Linked DNA regions of Azospirillum brasilense. The protein of the gene in region 2 interacts with the protein of the main gene of each other region in a pairwise test. Links are inferred from orthologs where the notes say so. Each region holds a gene or a part of one and is shown on either strand. Other genes may lie near its edges.

Region 1 (4,483 bases), 670 kb from region 2 along the record:
TTCGCGCGCGAAATGATCCTTGGTGTAGTGGATCAGTTCGTCCAGGATCGCTTCGACGACATCAGGAGAGTCGCGGTTTTCGCACGCACCCAGCTTGTTGACGATGTCCACGAGAACACGATGATCCTCATCGAGTTCTTCGATGCCGACGCTCATCCAGCGCGACCATTGAATGGAGTCCATAGCGATCCCCCGTCTCATTTTTCTTATGGTGCTTCTCCCCTTTATGGAACCGGCGGCGAGGGGCGTCAACGCGGCACTCAGCCGCGCCGCGCCTCCCCTTCCGCCCCCCAGGCCAGCCGGCGATCAGCCGGCGATCAGCTCGGCCCACTCCTGCTCGCTGAGGATGATCACGCCCAGGTCGCGCGCCTTGGCGGCCTTGCTGCCCGCGTCCGCCCCGCAGATGACGTAATCGGTCTTGGCCGAGACCGAGCCGGCGACCTTGGCCCCCAGCGACTCCGCGCGGGTCTTCGCCTCGGTGCGGGTCATCGTCTCCAGCGTGCCGGTGAACACCACCGTCTTGCCGGCGACGGGGGAGCCGCTGGCCGCCTTCGGGCGTTCGGCGTCGGCCACCCGCACGCCCGCGGCGCGCAGGTCGTCGATGATGGCGCGGTTGCGCTCCTCCTGGAAGAAGCCGGCCAGTTCCTCCGCAGCGACCTCGCCCACGTCGGGGATGGCAACCAGTTCGCCCCAGCCGGGGCCGGGCTGCGCGCCGACGGCGGCGAGCATTGCCGCCTTCCAGTCCGCCAGTGCGCCGTAGCGCTCGGCCAGCGCCTGGGCGGCGCGGCTGTCCACCTTCTTGATGCCGAGCAGCTTGATGACGCTGTCCAGCCGCAACGCCTCCTGGCCGGCGTAGAAGTCCAGCTTCGGCAAATTTTCCGGGTCGGCGAACCAGGCGAGCAGTGCGTCGGCCTTCACCGGGCCGAGGCCGTTCAAAGCGTGCAGGTCGCGCCACGCCTCCCCCGGCATGTTGGCGACGGCGCGCTCCATCCCCTCTAGCCAGCCGTCGATAGAACCGTACTGGCGGGCCAGCGACTTAGCCGTCACCTCGCCGATGTGGCGGATGCCCAGCGCGAAGATGAAGCGGTGCAGGTCGATGCGCTCGCGCCGCTGGTTGATCGCGGCGAACAGGTTTTCGACCGACTTTTCCTTCCAGCCCGGACGGCCGAGGATGGCGATCTCGCCCGCCTCCACCCGGCGCTCCAGCGTGAAGATGTCCACGGGGGAACGGATCAGCCCGTCCTCCCAGAACTCCTCGATGGTCTTCTCGCCCAGCCCTTCGATGTCGAAGGCGTTGCGCGACACGAAATGGCGCAACCGCTCCTTGGCCTGGGCGGCGCAGATCAGCCCGCCGGTGCAGCGGCGCACCGCCTCGTCCGGCTCGCGCACGGCGAGGCTGCCACAGACCGGGCAATGGTCGGGGAAGACGTAGGGCACGGCGTCCTCGGGGCGCTGCCCCTCCACCACCCCGACGATCTGCGGGATCACGTCGCCGGCCCGCTGGACGGTCACCAGATCGCCGATGCGGACATCCTTGCGGGCGATCTCGTCCTCGTTGTGCAGGGTGGCGCGGCTGACCACCACGCCACCGACGGTGATGTCCTCCAGTTCGGCCACCGGGGTCAGGGCGCCGGTGCGGCCGACCTGGATGGTGATGCCCTTCAGCCGGGTCTGCGCCTGCTCAGCCGGAAATTTGTGGGCGATGGCCCAGCGCGGCGCCCGGCTGACGAAGCCCAGCCGTTGCTGAAGCTCCAGGCTGTTGACCTTGTAGACCACCCCGTCGATGTCGAAGGGCAGCGCCGAGCGCTCCTCGCCGATCTTGCGGTAATGGGTCAGCAGCGCCTCGGCGCCGTCGCACAGGTTGGCCGGGCGGTTCAGCGAGAAGCCCCAGCCGCGCAGCCGCTCGCGGATGCCCCATTGGGTGTCGGCGATCGGCTCCGACAGCTCGCCCAGCGCGTAGCCGAAGAAGCAGAGCGGGCGCGACGCGGTGATTTTCGAATCCTTCTGGCGCAGCGAGCCGGCGGCGGCGTTGCGCGGGTTGGCGAACAGATCCTCCCCCCGCTCCGCGTAGGCGCGGTTCATCGCCAGGAAGTCGTCGCGGTTCATGTAGACCTCGCCGCGCACCTCCAGGACGGCGGGATAGGGCGCCTCCAGCGTCTGCGGAACGTCCTTGATGGTGCGGACGTTGGCGGTCACGTCCTCGCCCTCCGTCCCGTCGCCGCGGGTGGCGGCCAGGACCAGCCGGCCGTTCTCGTAGCGGAGCGAGCAGGACAGCCCGTCGATCTTCGGCTCGGCCACGAACTCCAGCGGGGCGTCGTCGGACAGGCCGAGGAAGCGGCGGACGCGGGCGACGAACTCGTGCGCCTCCTCCGGCTCGAAGGCGTTGCCGAGCGACAGCATGGGCAGCGCGTGCCGCACCTTGCGGAAACCCGCCGCCGGGGTCGCGCCGACGCGCAGAGAGGGCGAATCGGCGCGGCGCAGCTCCGGATAGCGCGCCTCGATCCCGTTGTTGCGGCGGACCAGCGCGTCGTAGGCGGCGTCGGAAATCTCCGGCTTGTCCTGCTGGTGATAGAGCCGGTCGTGGTGGGCGATCTCCTGGGCCAGCGCGGCCAGTTCCGCCTGCGCCTGCTCCACCGTCAGCTCCTCCACGGGGATGCTGCGGAGCGCGGCGGGGGTATCGAACAGGTCGTTCATGGCGGGTCTCTTCGGTGCCTTCTCATGAGGATGACGCTGGAGGACGGCGCTGGATCGGCGGGCGCCGCCGGGGGCGCAGCATAGCGCCGCGGGGGCGTGCCGTGGAGTCCGGCCTTGAGCCGGTCTGGCATTCGGCTCCGTCCGCGCCAACCTTGAAACCGCAGACCTTGAGCAGACCTGGAAAGGTGCGGGGACGCGAGGGTTGCGTGTATGATGAACCGGCGCCCGTGAACGGATGTGCTGCATGAACGAGCCGACCAGCCGTGCGACCGCCGGCAGCCTGACCATCGACGATCGCTTCGTCATCGCCGCGGCGCTTGACCGCATCCTGTACGACGATCCCGACCATTTCGCGACGGAGGACGCACGGCTGCTGCGCCGCATGATCCCGCGCACCCGGTCCCCCTGGCTGCGGCTGGGTTTCCGCGCGGAAAGCCAGGGGCCGTCCATGTCGGGCCGGGCCGCCGGCGTGGGCGACGTGAAGATGGACGGCGACAAGAAGGTGGTCGAGGGTGGCGTGGGCGAGGCTCCGGTCTGGCGCTGCGGCCAGTACAAGATCTCCAACCACGGCGACGACCTGGAGATCTGGCAGGTGATGAGCGACGAGTTCGCCGAGGAGCCGAAGGGCGCCCGCCTGGAGTACGGCGCCACGGGCACGCCGGAACGCCTGACCTTCTTTCAACCCCGCGACCTGGAGTTGCGCATTCCTTTCACCGGCATCGCGATCGGGCTTCGTCTGGGCGGCTGGCAGCCTTGGAAGAGCGCCGCCTGAGACCGGCATAGACCTGCGCCCAGTTGTCGCATACCAGAGTATTAAAACGTTCCGGCAGTGAACCGCCAGACGGTTGGCAAACGTTGCCTCGCGGCATCTTTGCGAAGATTTCCAGAAACTTGATAATCTGCCTTATTTCCTATAACCACGGCAAAAGACGGGCATGGGAACTTATGCGATTCCCCTGGTTTTCTCTTTTTATCTCCGGGAATTCGATTAATTTAATATTTTGCAGAACTGCAATAAAGCATGAAACCAATCGTTAAAATTGTCATGTCCATGATGCCAGCATGGTGATAGCCGAGCGGTGATCAGCCGGGAGGAGCCCCGGTCCAGCCGCAGCTCAACGCTTGCCAACCAAGAACAAAGAGACGAACACCATGGACAGTGGCATTCAAGGCGGCATTCAAGGCGGCGTTCAGGAACGCCTCTCCTTTCTGCGGATTGGCAGTGAGACGGCCCCGCTTCTGAAGGAAGCCTGGAGCATCGCCGAGCCGCATCTGCCCGTCATTCTCAAAGACTTCTACGACCACCTTCTCGCCATTCCCGAACTTCGGAAGATCCTGAACGGGAAATCCGTCGAGCGATTGAAGGACGCCCAGGTCAATCACTGGCGACATCTGTTTTCCGGGAGCTTCGACGACGTCTACCTGACGCGCGTGAAGGCGGTGGGCCAAGCGCATTACCGCATCGGCCTGCACCCGCGCTGGTATTTCGGAGCCTACCGGCTGGTCATGGGACGGCTGGGCAGGCTGATCGGCGAACGGCACCGCCGCGATGCGCCGCGCGCCATGAGGATCATGGAGGCGGTGGAAACCGCGATCTTCCTCGACCTTGACCTGTCCTTCGACGCCTACAGCACCGCCGTGACGACCATGACCAACCGGATGCTGGTCGAACTGGCGGAGAATTTCCGGGACACGGTGCAGGGCGCCATCGATACCGTCGGCCAGTCTGCGGCGGCGGTCAACGCGGCCACCGGCGCGGTGCGCGGCATCGCCCAGGACACCGGCGTGC
Region 2 (8,062 bases):
CGACGTCGCCCGAGGCGAAGGCGCGGAAGTTGTTGGTGGTGGTCGGCAGCAGCGAGTAGGTCTGCGAACCGGTGAGGAACTCCACCGTGTTGTTGTCCGGACCGCCGGCGATGCCCTCGACGTTCGGGCCGATGATGCCGAACTCGTCGGACAAGCCGTTGATCGTGCCGGCCTGCAGGGTGCCGAAGCCGCTGTTCACGAAGATGAAGGCGCGGTCGGAGTCCATCGTGCGGACGTTGCCGGCGCCGTTGGCGGCGCGCATACGGACGCGGCCGCCGTACTCCAGACCGTTGTCGGCCGTGGCGACCGGCGTGACGGTCACGCGGAAGCGGTTGGCGAACTCCGTCGAGCGGGTGCCTTCATCACGGTCCTGTTCGACATAGGCGCCCTGGAAGAAAGCGTCACCGCCGACCTTGACCTCGAACTTGGTCTGGGCGGAAGCCATGCCGCTGCAGGCGATGATCGCGATGGCTGCGCAGCCCGTAACAAGAGAACGCTTCATTGATGGTCCATCCTTCTAGCAGGCTCCCAAGGAGACTGGAGCCGTGCGGTTGTGCTTCCCATCAATTACTAAGCCACCCGTTCGCTCACCCGACAAGAGCGATTCGACAGGGGCAACGGTGCAACTGTAACACAGTTGCCATTCCGACACAGTCATAAGTGTTTGGTGTCTAATGGTTTTTCCCGCATGCCGTAAATATAGCACATTGCTTGTCCAGATTTTGGGCGCGATGAACAAACTTTACGCACCGAAAAGCACCAGGGCGGACGGCGAACCGGCGGGCGAAAGCGCACGGAAAAGGCGTAGCGCGACAGGCAAGGGCAGCGCGACAGGCAAGGAAGATGGACAAAGAAAAAGGGCGGTGGCCGAAGCCACCGCCCTTCTCCATCCACGGATGACCGCAGATTAGAACGCCAGGACCGTACGGAGCAGGACGACGTGACCGTCGTTGTCCAGGTCCGCAGCGGCCGTGCTCAGGTCGCTCTCGGCCTTGAAGTAGTCATACTGAGCCTGCAGGGTCAGGCCCGGAGCGACGGTGTAGCCGGCGCCCACTTCGATGACTTCCAGGGTGCGGTCGCCAGCGGCATAGAGGCTGCCGGCGTCCTTGCCGCTCTTGTAGTTGGCGCCGACGACGATCGGGCCAGCGGTGTACTGAGCGCCGACAACCCAGAGGCGGCTCTTCTCGTTGTCCGAGGTCGCGGTCTGGATCTGGCCCGACTCACCGAAGTCGGTGTACGAACCGCCGAGCGAGAAGCCGGCGTAGCCGAGCTGGGCACCAACCTGCCAAGCGTTCAGGTCCTCGACGCTGGCGCCGACCGTGGTCGTGCCGGCAGCGGAACCCCAGTAGTAGCCAGCGCTGGCCTTCAGCGAAACGCCGCCGAAGGTGTTGCTGTAGTTGGCGCCGACTTCGACCAGATCCTCGAACGTGGTCGAGAAGCCGCGGCCGGTGGCGGTGACCGGGGTCAGGTCAGCGCGGTTGACCGAGGCGTGCGAGTCGTCGTTGCGCGGGGTGTAGCTGGCGCCCACCTGCAGGCCGGCGAAGCGCGGCGAGAAGTACACGATCTTGGTCGCGTTGTTCTCGACGACCAGCGACTGGCTCAGCATCGAGCCGTTCAGACCGGCGAGGCCGCCACCGATGTCGGAGGTCTGGCCGATCCAGGCGGCGACGCCGTCATAGATGCCGAGCTGCAGGTAATCCTGCGGAGCGGTGACGTAGGTGGCGTCGTTGAAGGAGTTGGTCACGCCCATCTGGACCTGACCGAACGCGCCCTGCGCGAAGATGTAGCCGCGGTCGGCGTCCATCGTGCGGGCGTTGTTGGCACCCGAGTTGGCGCGCATACGGATGCGGCCACCGTACTCCAGACCGTTGTCGGCCTTGGCGGTCGGGGTCACGATGACGCGGAAGCGGTTGCGGAAGTCAACCGAACGGGCGCCCTGGTCGCGGTCTTCGTTGACGTAGCCGCCTTCGAAGTAGGCGTCGCCGCCGACCTTGACTTCAAACTTGGCCTGAGCGTTGGCAGCGCCGGCACCCAGAGCCAGAGCGGCAGCGGCGCAGCCCGCGAGCAGATAACGGTTCATGATTGTTGCCTCCATCCTGGCAGCAGAATTTTCAGCCCGGTTAACGTCCTGGCTGGCTCTGTGGTACGCAGATGCGGGGACGCCAGCAAGCCGGAAATCGAAAAGTTGCAGCAATGAAGGAACAGTGTGTCCGACGGAACACACCTTGATTGTGCGCCGCCGTTGGAATTCCGCCGCCCGCGCCATCCCGTCCGCAGGGCTCCGGCATCGCCCCGGACACAGCAAAGGCACAGGCTGCGCCCCGCATCGGCTGTTGCCGCGGGCGGGCTTTTATGGTCTTTTCACCGGCATCCGCCGCGGTATCGTGCGCGGTACCCCGAATTTATTGATCCAGGTTCCGACCATGCGCCGTTCCCGTGTCCTTCGCCTTGCCCCCGTCGTGCTCGCGGCGTCGCTCGCCGTGGCCGGTTGCTCCAGCTGGGGCGGCCAGACGGAAACCGTCGATGAGCAGATCAAGAAGGAATACAAGTTCGGCAGCCTTCTCGGCACCGACGGCGGCTTCAGCCTGTTCGGCAAGAACAAGCGCAACGGCGCCGAGCAGGGCGATCCCAACGGCATCGGCGTCAACAGCTTCCTGTGGCGCGCCTCGCTGGACACGCTGTCCTTCATGCCGATCGTCTCCGCCGACCCGTTCGGCGGCGTCATCCTGACCGACTGGTACACCCCGCCGGACACCCCGAACGAGCGCTTCAAGGTCAACCTGTACATCATGGATCGCCAGCTCCGCGCCGACGGCGTGCGGGTGTCGGTGTTCAAGCAGCAGCGCGCCGGGTCGGACTGGCGCGACAGCGCGGTCGGGCCGGAGACGGCGACGACGCTGGAGGACGCGGTGCTGACCCGCGCCCGCCAGATCCGCGTCGCCCAGCAGGCCGCGGCACGCTGAACGGGGCGCCGGGCGGGGTGGGGCGCGGTCATCGGTCCGCCGCCTGTTGCCCCGCCGTCGGCGCCTTATTTGTCTAGATCCACGAAACTCACGGAACGGCGTCTGCGGTCATGTCGCGTTACAATGTCAAGGAAACCGAAGCGAAGTGGCAGGGCGAGTGGGAGCGGCAGGGCTGCTTCACCGCGCGCGAGGACGCTTCCCGTGAGAAGTATTACGTGCTGGAGATGTTCCCCTACCCGTCGGGGCGCATCCACATGGGGCATGTCCGCAACTACACCATCGGCGATGTGATCGCGCGCTACAAGCGCGCCCGTGGCTTCAACGTTCTGCACCCGATGGGCTGGGACGCCTTCGGCCTGCCGGCGGAGAACGCCGCGCTGGAGAAGAAGACCCATCCGGCCAAATGGACGCGCGAGAACATCGCGGCCATGCGCGCCCAGCTGAAGACGATGGGCCTGTCCATCGACTGGGACCGCGAGATCGCCACCTGCGACGTGGAGTATTACCGCCACGAGCAGAAGATGTTCCTGGATTTCCTCAAGGAAGGCCTGGCCTACCGCAAGGAGTCCTGGGTCAACTGGGACCCGGTCGACAACACGGTCCTCGCCAACGAGCAGGTGATCGACGGTCGCGGCTGGCGCACCGGGGCGCTGGTCGAGAAGCGCAAGCTGTCGCAGTGGTTCCTCAAGATCACCGCCTACGCCGACGAGCTGCTGAAGGGGCTGGACACGCTGGACCGCTGGCCGGAGCGCGTGCGCCTGATGCAGGAGAACTGGATCGGCAAGTCCACCGGCGTGCGTTTCCGCTTCGACCTCGTCGGACGGACGGACAAGCTGGAAGTCTTCACGACCCGGCCCGACACGCTGTTCGGCGCGTCCTTCGCGGCGATCTCCGCCAACCACCCGCTGGCCGCCGAACTGGCCGCCGGCAACCCCGCGCTGGCCGAGTTCATCGCCGAGTGCAACCGCCTGGGCACCAGCGAGGAGGCGATCGAAACCGCTGAGAAGCGCGGCTTCGACACCGGGCTGCGGGTGGTGCATCCCTTCGACCCGTCCTGGGAGCTGCCGGTCTACGTCGCCAACTTCGTGCTGATGGAATACGGCACGGGCGCCATCTTCGGCTGCCCGGCCCATGACCAGCGCGACCTGGACTTCGCCCGCAAGTACGGCCTGCCGGTCACGCCGGTGGTCGTTCCGGCGGACGCCGATCCCGCGACCTTCGCGGTCGGCGACGAGGCCTATACCGGCCCCGGCCTGCTGCGCAATTCCCGCTTCCTCGACGGGATGGAGGTCGAGCCGGCCAAGCAGGAGGTCGGCAAGCGGCTTGAGGAGCAGGGGCAGGGCGAGCGCACCACCCAGTACCGCCTGCGCGACTGGGGCGTTTCCCGCCAGCGTTACTGGGGCTGCCCGATCCCGGTCATCCACTGCGACAGCTGCGGCATCGTCCCGGTTCCGCAGCAGGATCTGCCGGTCGTTCTGCCGGACGACGTGACCTTCGACAAGCCCGGCAACCCGCTGGACCACCACCCGACGTGGAAGCACACGAGCTGCCCGAGCTGCGGCAAGCCGGCGGTGCGCGAGACGGACACCTTCGACACCTTCATCGAGTCGAGCTGGTATTTCGCCCGCTTCTGCTCGCCCAAAGCCGAGGATGTCGCCTTCACGCGCGAGGCGGTGGACTACTGGCTGTCCGTGGACCAGTACATCGGCGGCATCGAGCATGCCGTGCTGCACCTGCTCTATTCCCGCTTCTGGACGCGGGCGATGAAGCAGTGCGGCTACCTGAACGTGGAGGAGCCCTTCGCCGGCCTCTTCACCCAGGGCATGGTCAACCATGAGACCTACAAGGACACCGGCACCGGCGCCTGGCTGGCCCCGACCGACATCCGCAGGAACGATCTCGGCGACTACATCCGCAACGACAACGACGGCCCGGTGACGGTTGGCCGCGTCGAGAAGATGTCGAAGTCCAAGAAGAACGTGGTGGATCCGGCGCACATCATCGGCACCTACGGCGCCGACGCCGCCCGCCTGTTCATGCTGTCCGACAGCCCGCCGGAACGCGACCTGGAATGGACCGAAGCCGGCATCGACGGCGCCTGGCGCTACATCAACCGCCTGTGGCGGATGGTGACGGAATCGCCGGTCGCTCTGCCGCCCGCCGGGACGCCGAAGCCGGACGTCTTCAGCGCCAAGGCCGAGGCCACCCGCCGTCTGGTCCACAAGGCCATCGCCGGCATCTCGGAAGACCTGGAGAAGTTCCGCTTCAACAAGGCGGTGGCCCGCGTGCGAGAGCTGTCCAACGCACTGGCCGAGCTGGACGGCACGGGCGAGGGCGAAGCCTGGGTCCTGCGCGAAGGCTTCGAGGCCACCGTCCGCCTGATCGCCCCGATGATGCCCCATCTCGCCGAGGAGCTGTGGGCGCAGCTCGGCCATGCCACGCTGCTTGTCAACCAGCCCTGGCCGCAGGCCGACGCCGCCCTGGTGGTCGAGGACTCGGTCACCATGGCGGTGCAGGTCAACGGCAAGCTGCGCGCGACGCTGGAGCTGCCGCGCGACATGGCGAAGGATGCCGCGGAGCAGGCCGCCCTGGCCGATCCAAACGTCCAGCGCGCCTTGGAGGGCAAGCCGGTGCGCAAGGTCATCGTCGTCCCGAACCGGGTGATCAATGTCGTCGTCTGACCTCCCTAATGACAATGGCCGTAACCGCAAAGCCGGCGTACGGCGGCGAGGGCTTCTGGCCCTCGCCCTGCTTGCGCCGGCGGTGCTTGCCACGGCGGCCTGCGGTTTCCAGCCCATGTATGGAAACCTCGGGGCGAACAGCATCGGCACCGCCGAGCTCCAGCAGGTCGAGATCGGCGGCATCAAGGACCGTTATGGCCAGAAGCTGCGCAATCTCCTGATCGACCGCTTCTACGCCGATGGCCGTCCCGCCGCCCCACGCTACCGGTTGGAGACCGTGCTGACCGCGTCGGAGCAGAAGCTGTCCCTTCAGAAGGACGCGACCGCCACACGCGCCCAGCTCGTCGTGAACGCCCCCTACCAGCTCATCGACGCGGCGACGGGCGCGATCCTGTTCCAGGCCAACGCGCGCTCCTACATCAGCTACAACGTGCTGGAGCAGCAGTACGGCGCCCTGGTCACGGTCGAGAACGCCTACGACCGCGCGATTCTGGAAATCTCCAACGAGATCACCACCCGCGTGGCCGCCCAGCTCGGCCGCAAGCTCTGATCCACACTGGACAACCGGAGGCCGGTCCTCCGCCACCGACGGTGTCTTCGTGAAGCTGCAAGCCCGGGCGATCGACGGCTTCCTGCGCAGCCCCGATCCCAAGATCCGCGCGGTCCTGCTCTACGGCCCGGACACCGGTCTGGTGCGCGACCGCGCCATGGGGCTGGGCCGCACCGTGGTCGCCGACCTGTCCGACCCTTTCCGGGTCACCGAGATGCTGGGCCGCGCCGTCGCCGACGACCCCGCGCGTCTGGCCGACGAGGCCGCCGCCCTGTCCTTCACCGGGGGCCGCCGCCTGATCCGCGTGCGCGAGGCGGAGGACAACGTCGCCGCCGCCTTCACCGCCTTCCTGGCCGACCCGCCGCCCGGTGACAGCCTCGTCATCGTCGAAGCCGGCGATCTCGGCAACCGGTCGAAGTTGCGCACCCTGTTCGAAGGGGCCGACGGCGCCGTCGCCATCCCCTGCTATGTGGAGGAGGAGGCGGCGCTCGGCCGGGTCATCGCCGACATCCTGCACGGCCATGGCCTGACCGCCGATCCCGACGCCCTGACCTTCCTCGCCGGCAATCTGGTCGGCGACCGCATGGTGGCGCGCGGCGAGATGGAGAAGCTGGCGCTCTACATGGGCACGGAGACGCGCGTCCGGCTGGAGGATGCCCAGGCCTGCGTCGGCGACAGCGCGGCCCTGTCGCTCGACGAGCCGATCTGGGCGGCGGCGGAGGGAGACTTCGCGACGCTCGACCGCTCGCTGGCCCGGCTGTTCGCCGAGGGCATGTCCCCGGTGCCGATCCTGCGCGCCGCCCAGCGTCATTTCCAGCGGCTGCAACTGGTCGCCGGGCAGGTGGCGGCGGGCAAGTCGGCGGACGCCGCGGTGGAGGCGCTGCGCCCGCCGGTGTTCTTCAAGATGAAGCCGCGGTTGACCGGTCAGGCCCGCCGCTGGCCGGCGCCGCTGGTTCGGCAGGCGCTGGAGCGGCTGGTCGAGGCCGAGGCCGACTGCAAGCGGACCAACATGCCCGACCAGACGCTGTGCGCCCGCGTCCTCTTCCAGCTCGCCTCGCTGGCGCGGCGCTGAACCTCTTCCTTATTTCGCGACCCCTTATTTCGCGGCCCCTTATTTCGCGGCCCCTTATTTCGTGGCCAGGAACTGCGGCACGCGCAGCAGGATCAGCTCGTTGTGGTCCTGCTTGCCCAGCGCGCGGCCCGACGAGTAGGGGAGGTTGTTGTCGTTGCCGACCACGATGTGCTCGGCGTCCACCACATCGACGTTCTCGATGGTCACGAAGGGAAAGGTGAACTTGCCCTTGTCGCCGCCGAGCCGGGCGATGCCCTTCGGATCGTCGATGTCCATCAGGTCGACGTAACCGACCTTCTTCACGAAGCCCTCGGCGTCGGCCTGGGCGAAGTCGATCTTGTAGACCCGCTTGACCTGCGCCGGGACGTTGAAGCAGTCCGGGGTGGGCTGGCCGCTGCAGCCCTTGGCCGGGTCGCCCTCGCCGTTGTCGCGCTCGATGATCAAGCCGGTGGTGGCGTCGATCATGTTGAAGTCGCCGATGTTGTTGCCGTTGGCCTCCAGAAGGTACTTGAAGCTGCGGCCCGTGAAGTCGCCCTTGGCGACGTCGAACTCGGCGATGCGCAGATACTCCCGCCCGTCCTTGGTCTCCCAGGCACCACCCGTCCCAAGCTGGGCGTTGAACAACGGCCCTTCGAACAGCGGGTAGAGGAACCGGCCGTCCTTCGACGCGGCCATCCCCTCGAAGCCGCGCGAGCGGCGCACCTCGAAGCCGACAGCGCCCGGCACAGCCGGGGTGGACACCGCGTAATGGTCGGGGGAGCGCACGGGCTTGCCGTCCACCTTGCTCTCATGCAGG

Evidence for each region. Proteins that work in one complex are often made in the same cells at the same time.
Region 1: the proteins of leuS (region 2) and ligA interact in binary tests that used the Escherichia coli proteins (3 or more experiments, as listed by UniProt). The link is inferred for Azospirillum brasilense from one-to-one orthologs.

The regions. Positions count from the first base shown.
Region 1 is NZ_CP059449.1:1,625,020-1,629,502, reverse strand. Bases 1-3,077 are described here. They hold ligA (NAD-dependent DNA ligase LigA), read right to left. Parts: upstream 2,695-3,077; coding sequence 307-2,694; downstream 1-306. Other genes in these bases: H1Q64_RS07705 (hypothetical protein), read left to right, coding at 2,939-3,077; H1Q64_RS07715 (bacteriohemerythrin), read right to left, coding at 1-183. Outside these bases: more of H1Q64_RS07705, read left to right, coding at 3,078-3,466; H1Q64_RS07700 (globin-coupled sensor protein), read left to right, coding at 3,847-4,483. UniProt on the Escherichia coli protein: DNA ligase that catalyzes the formation of phosphodiester linkages between 5'-phosphoryl and 3'-hydroxyl groups in double-stranded DNA using NAD as a coenzyme and as the energy source for the reaction.
Region 2 is NZ_CP059449.1:949,406-957,467, forward strand. Bases 2,731-5,858 are described here. They hold leuS (leucine--tRNA ligase), read left to right. Parts: upstream 2,731-3,073; coding sequence 3,074-5,644; downstream 5,645-5,858. Other genes in these bases: H1Q64_RS04510 (DUF3576 domain-containing protein), read left to right, coding at 2,731-2,963; lptE (LPS assembly lipoprotein LptE), read left to right, coding at 5,760-5,858. In the rest of the region: H1Q64_RS04500 (porin), read right to left, coding at 1-502; H1Q64_RS04505 (porin), read right to left, coding at 908-2,080; more of H1Q64_RS04510, read left to right, coding at 2,424-2,730; more of lptE, read left to right, coding at 5,859-6,194; holA (DNA polymerase III subunit delta), read left to right, coding at 6,244-7,266; H1Q64_RS04530 (esterase-like activity of phytase family protein), read right to left, coding at 7,321-8,062.